Regions from separate parts of the Shewanella sp. 10N.286.52.A9 genome, predicted to be linked through region 2. Evidence: predicted binding sites of a transcription regulator. Region 2 holds the regulator's gene; each other region holds the start of a gene.
The links. The regulator MetJ, encoded in region 2, represses methionine synthesis genes. The targets are predictions, from matches to a motif close to TAGACGTCTAGACGTCTA.
Positions count from the first base shown of each region.

Region 1: metK (methionine adenosyltransferase) is a predicted target of MetJ. The motif match lies at 1,127-1,144, and genes of this name have one in related genera.
Region 3: serA (phosphoglycerate dehydrogenase) is a predicted target of MetJ. The motif match lies at 1,120-1,137, and genes of this name have one in related genera.

Region 1 is NZ_JBFRJQ010000005.1:211,897-214,179, reverse strand. It holds gene tkt (transketolase) at 1-611, opposite strand, end outside; gene metK (methionine adenosyltransferase) at 1,188-2,283, shown strand, end outside.
Region 2 is NZ_JBFRJQ010000024.1:15,536-17,818, forward strand. It holds gene AB4128_RS15510 (sulfite exporter TauE/SafE family protein) at 25-765, opposite strand; gene metJ (met regulon transcriptional regulator MetJ) at 875-1,192, opposite strand; gene metB (cystathionine gamma-synthase) at 1,415-2,283, shown strand, end outside.
Region 3 is NZ_JBFRJQ010000016.1:69,474-71,756, reverse strand. It holds gene AB4128_RS13565 (LuxR C-terminal-related transcriptional regulator) at 1-238, opposite strand, end outside; gene AB4128_RS13560 (DUF2238 domain-containing protein) at 466-1,071, opposite strand; gene serA (phosphoglycerate dehydrogenase) at 1,223-2,283, shown strand, end outside.

The DNA of each region.
Region 1 (2,283 bases), on a different contig from region 2:
CGCTTAGGCGTATCATCTGTGAACCAGCCTTCAACATGACCATCGATAGAAATACCGTTGTCATCCCAAAATGCCACTAATTTGCCTAGGCCTAATGTACCCGCTAAAGAACAAGCTTCATGCGAAATACCTTCCATTAAACAGCCATCACCTAAGAAACAGTAAGTGAAGTGATCTACGATATCGTGACCAGGCTTATTAAATTGTGCTGCTAAGGTTTTTTCAGCAATAGCCATACCCACAGCATTACTGATACCAGCACCTAAAGGACCGGTTGTGGTTTCAACACCTGGGGTGTAACCGTATTCAGGATGACCTGGTGTTTTAGAATGTAATTGACGGAAGTTTTTGATTTCTTCAATTGGCAGCGCGTAGCCTGACAGGTGAAGTAAAGAGTAAATCAGCATTGAACCATGACCGTTTGATAAAATGAAACGATCGCGATCAACCCACTCTGGGTTAGTTGGATTATGCTTTAGGAAGTCATTCCATAGCACTTCGGCAATATCTGCCATCCCCATTGGTGCACCTGGGTGTCCAGAATTGGCTTTTTGAACGGCATCCATAGTTAATGCGCGGATAGCGTTTGCGAGTTCTTTACGAGATGACATGCTCTCTCCTGCTTGTTTGTGAGGTCTAGCGGGCAATTGTGGGGCATATTTTCCCCTACTAGGCGATGTGACGCAAATTTTTATTAGCGGTATTAGCCACTTTTTTTCATCTAACAATCTATTGCAAACTAAACGCGTAGATTAATTAGCCAACTTTATACCATGTTACCGATAACATTTGTATAACTTTTTCCCACTAAGCTATTACATTTTCTATTTTAAATTGCCCTAAGACATTTTTTGTCACATTAAAAGTACCGTGAATATTTGTTGCCACCGGCGAATAAAAAAACCAACAAAGTGATAAACATCAACTAAAGTTATTGTTTTATTTTTAACCTTAGCATCCCTACCCAATACAGTATAAAGGCAAGAATTAGCATAAAATTCATAAGATTAATTTAATAAATTTATAAAACAGAGCAATTACAGTTTTTATAAATCTTTGAATGGTTGCACAATTTTTAACTTATATTGATTCTAAGGGGTGTTATCAAACCTAATTTGAATTATTATAGACGTCTAGATGTAGATGCTTCTACACGTTCAAATTCCAAAAGACGAGATTTACCAACTATGGCAAACCACTTGTTCACCTCTGAGTCAGTCTCAGAAGGTCATCCAGATAAAATCGCCGATCAGATTTCTGATGCGGTACTAGACGCAATTTTAGAGCAAGATCCTAAAGCGCGTGTTGCATGTGAAACTTACGTTAAAACTGGCATGGTATTAGTCGGTGGTGAAGTTACGACTTCAGCTTGGGTTGATATCGAAGAAATCACACGTAAAACAGTACGTGAAATTGGCTACACTCATTCAGATATGGGTTTTGATGCTGACTCTTGTGCGATTTTAAATGCGATTGGTAAACAGTCTCCAGATATTAACCAAGGTGTTGATCGTAGCGATCCTGCTGAGCAAGGCGCGGGTGACCAAGGATTAATGTTTGGTTATGCAAGCAATGAAACTGATGTATTAATGCCTGCACCTATTACTTACGCACACAAGCTGGTTAAACGTCAGTCTGAAGTCCGTAAAGACGGTACATTACCTTGGCTACGTCCTGATGCGAAAAGTCAGGTTACTTTTGCCTATGAAAATGGTCAAATCAAAGGTATCGACGCCATTGTCCTGTCGACTCAACATCGTGAAGATGTGACGCAAGAAGACTTAATCGAAGGCGTGATGGAAACCATCATTAAGCCTGTTTTACCATCACAATGGTTAAACAAAGACACTAAGTACTTCATTAACCCAACTGGCCGTTTTGTTATTGGTGGCCCAGTAGGCGATTGTGGTCTGACCGGTCGTAAAATTATCGTAGATACCTACGGCGGTATGGCACGTCACGGTGGCGGGGCTTTCTCAGGTAAAGACCCATCAAAAGTGGATCGTAGTGCTGCTTATGCTGCACGTTACGTTGCTAAAAATATCGTTGCAGCAGGTCTTGCTGATCGCTGTGAAATCCAAGTGTCTTACGCTATTGGTGTTGCAGAACCAACGTCAATCAGTATTGAAACATTTGGTACAGGTAAAGTTTCTGAAGACGTACTTATCAAGCTAGTTCGCCAGCACTTTGAATTACGTCCATATGGCTTAACAGCTATGTTAGATTTGGCTCGTCCAATTTACCAAGGTACAGCTGCATACGGTCACTTCGGCCGTAATGAGT
Region 2 (2,283 bases):
TCAGCGACTTTAATTATGGCGTGATTAACTGATAGATAAAGCTAACGTTGACTTAATTGTTAGCACGATAGCACTCAGACCACACAGCACTAATGTTGCCATTCTGGTTTTTTCTTTGTCGACTTTATTGGTTAGCTTTCCTGCCACTAGGCTACCCAAAAACACCGACGGCAATAACATCAATGAAAGCCAAACATGTTTTAGCTCAACGAGTCCCGCCACAATGAGTATTAACATCGCAATCATAGAACTAAAGACAAAAAATATAGATAAGGCTGCACGAAACTGTGGTGCGTCTTTTCCGGCAAGTAATATTGCTAGAGGTGGGCCACCAATTGCAGCGATATTGCCAAATACTCCTGATAAAACCCCTGCTATAAACAAAGTGATCTTATTTACTGGTGCGGTAATTTTATAGATGCTAAGAATGACTGCAGCAGCCACAATAAAGGCTATCGCTAGCCCTAATACTGCTTGTGGGGCAAAAATTAATAATCCAGCACCAAGAAAACCACCAGGGACTCGACCGAGCAAGGCGTATTGTAAGCCATTAAACTTGAGCGGGGTTCGCTCTCGCAATAACGTTATTAATGCAATGGAAAATCCACATGCAATAACTGGAACAGGAACAAGTTGAGGGTCAATAATGTAAAGCAGTGGACTGGCGACCACAGCTAAGCCAAAACCTATTAGCCCCTGAGTTAGTGCGCCCAGAAATATGATAACCGATGCAAGCATCAAGGTTTGCGGATCGATAAATGCCATTCTGTGCTCGTTGACTTAATTAAGGTCGGTGCAAATTTGGTGCGACAAATTTATGAGAATAGAAATGCAGAATAAAATTGAGCTTACATAAAAGTAAGCTCAATAGCGGTTATTCGTCTAAATCTTCCCACTCGATGCCCATTTTATCCATAAGAGCTTTAGCCTCACTTGGAATGCTATCCGGGCCTTCTTTAGATAAATCTTCATCGTTAGGGAGTGGCTGACCAGTATATGCGTGCAAAAATGCTTCACATAATAGTTCACTGTTAGTGGCATGGCGCAAGTTGTTCACCTGACGACGAGTACGTTCATCAGTTAGTACTTTAAGCACTTTTAACGGAATGGATACCGTAATTTTTTTAACTTGTTCGTTTTTTTTGCCATGTTCGGCATATGGGCTGATATAGTCGCCATTCCATTCAGTCATTAACTCACCTTTATACGATAGATTCGTGGCAGATTTTAACTGCTTATTTATTACAGTCAAATTATTGCTGCTATTCTATAACGAATGCAAATAGATTTCTTTATGTTTAGACGTCTAAACGTCTAATATGTGTTGACGATCTAACTTTGCTTAGGTACATTTAGCCATCTAGACATCTCTACGGTGTGTACTCTATAGTGTGTCAATCTTGAGGAGCTTACAATGAAAAAACATCGCGCAGCTACATTAGCAGTTCGCCAAGGTATCGAATCTGATACTCAGTATGGCGCGGTAGTCCCGCCGATTTACCTTTCAACAAATTATTCATTTGATGGACACACCAACCCAAGGAAATTCGACTATAGCCGCTCAGGTAATCCGACTCGTTGTGTACTAGGGGAGGCAATCGCTAAACTAGAAAATGGTGCGACAGGGATTGTAACTTGTACAGGAATGGCCGCGATTACCTTAGTGACAAGTTTACTTGGGCCTGATGACTTAATCGTGGTACCGCATGACTGTTATGGTGGTAGTTACCGACTGTTCACAAATCTTGCCAACAAAGGCCAATTTAAATTATTGGTTGTTGATCAAACTGACGAGAAAGCACTCACTGAAGCGATAGCACAAAAGCCTAAAATGGTCTGGTTAGAAACACCTTCGAACCCACTTTTGCGGGTTGTGGATATTAAAGCCATCGTTGAAGCAAGCCATGCTGTTGATGCACTTGTTGTTGTCGACAATACTTTTTTATCTCCAATTTTACAGCAGCCATTAGAACTTGGTGCTGATATCGTGATGCACTCAACGACTAAATACATTAATGGCCACAGTGATGTTGTTGGCGGCGCCGTTGTCGCTAAAGATGCAGAGCTTGGTGAGCTATTACATTGGTGGTCAAATACCTTAGGGCTAACAGGTTCTGCATTTGACAGTTACCTAACACTGCGTGGTATTAGAACTTTAGCCGTGCGGATCCGTGAGCACCAAACTAATGCTCAGCGTGTGATTGACGTGCTGCAATCTAGTGATGTCGTTGAAAAAGTGTACTATCCCGGTTTAAAAGACCATCCAGGTCACGATATTGCTGC
Region 3 (2,283 bases), on a different contig from region 2:
ATAAAGCAACAGGGACATGATTGACGAGCCGAGAAACCAGTAAAGGGATACCTTTACTGTCTAAAGCCGCTCCTTTTTGAGCGATTAGATAAAAACTATTGGTATTTTTCTCAACCTCTAGTTCACTCGCATGTTTAACTATGCGAGTTTTGAGACCAATAGACTCAGCTAAAATGGCCAAATGACATGGCGCTGCGACTTGGTGCAAAAAAACTAATTCATCAATATTTGAATTCATCACTTTTCTCCCTGAAAAGTATCCATCACATCTCGCGTCAGCGAGTTTCTTCCTGAAATGTTGAAAACATGTAACAACAATGTTCAATGATAGTATATTTTAACTAGTCCATAAGGTATTTTTGCAATACTAATGTATGAATTAATCATCTAAGTCCTTATAAAGTCCTCTATTAATAGCATAAAAAAACTTTCAGCACTGCCTAATTTAGTTTATTTACCTAAAAATTAGTGACGATTAAGTGATGCTAACTGCTTATTATGTAGTCCAGTAAGCAACACTAATGCACTAATTCCTCCTACTAATGCCATAAACATGTCAGATTGGGTATCCCAAACGTAACCTTGAGTGCCTAAAAAGGCTTCTGCATCTTCTCCCGTTAATAAAGCAACCCACCATTCTATGAGTTCGTAGAAAGCTGAAAACGCTAACACAAAACACACAGATAAAAACTGGCACCAATAGCCTGGTTGTAACACATGATTTCTCAACATCACTTCACGGGCTAACATCACAGGTATAAAACCTTGTGCGAGATGGCCAACTTTATCGTAGTTATTTCTATCACTATCCATCAGTTGTGCTAACCAATCGAATAACGGCACCTCTGCATAAGTGTATTTAGCGCCAACCAACAGCACACAGCAATGGATTAAAATTAACAGATAAGACAGTGAGGTTAAGGGGAATTTATTTCGAGTAAAAAATAGGATAGGAATAGCCAATAACGCAGGAAGCGCTTCAAGCCACCAAGTAAACATATCCTTAGGTGAGATAACAGACCAACAGAGCACGCTGCAATAAATCACTAGCCATATAACTTTCTTATTCAAACTAAATCCCTCTTAGATGATATTGTTCTAGAATTAGAATATTAACTTTAGCCATCTAGCCCTCTACAACCAGTTAAAAAAGTGCTATTTTGGTCTTGCATTACTATCAGCATAACATAAGCATAACTATTGATAAGAGGGTACCCATATCATGGCGAAACACTCGCTTGACAAGGATAAGATCAAAATCCTGCTGTTGGAGGGCGTCCACCAAACTGCGGTCGATGTACTAGAGCGTGCAGGTTACACAAACATTGAATATCACAAAGCTTCGTTACCAGAAGATGAGCTATTAAAATCCATTAAGGATGCCCATTTTGTCGGTTTGCGTTCCCGTACTCAATTAACTGCTGATGTGTTAAATCATGCTGAGAAATTAGTGGCTATTGGCTGTTTCTGTATTGGTACTAACCAAGTCGATATTGCTGCCGCTGAAAAGTTAGGTGTGCCTGTATTCAATGCGCCATTTTCTAATACTCGAAGTGTAGCAGAATTAGTATTGGGTGAAATCATCATGCTGATGCGTGGCATTCCGCAACGAAATGCCCATGCACATCGTGGTGGGTGGTTGAAGAGTGCAGCTGGCAGTTACGAAGTTCGTGGTAAAACCTTAGGCGTTATCGGCTACGGTCATATCGGTACTCAACTAGGTATTCTTGCAGAAACCTTAGGCATGAAAGTCGTATTTTTTGATATCGAAGACAAATTGCCACTCGGTAACGCGAGTCAAATTCACTCATTAGAAGCCCTATTGAATGAAGCTGACGTAATCAGTTTGCATGTACCTGAAACGCCTCAAACAAAAGACATGTTTGGCGCAACTGAGTTTGCTCAAATGCGTGAAAAAAGCATATTCATTAATGCGTCTCGTGGCACCGTTGTTGATATCGAAGCGCTATCTGAGGCATTAAAGTCTGGTCACCTTGCAGGTGCTGCGATTGATGTATTCCCTGTAGAACCAAAATCTAATGATGATGAATTTGTTAGCCCATTAAGAGGCTTAGATAACGTGATTCTTACTCCGCATATTGGTGGTAGCACCGCTGAAGCGCAAGAAAATATCGGTATTGAAGTCGCTGGCAAGTTAGCTAAATACTCAGATAACGGTTCAACTGTATCTGCAGTTAACTTCCCAGAAGTGACGTTGCCACAACACAAAGGCACTTCACGTCTACTGCATATTCACCATAACCGCCCTGGCGTATTGATCAA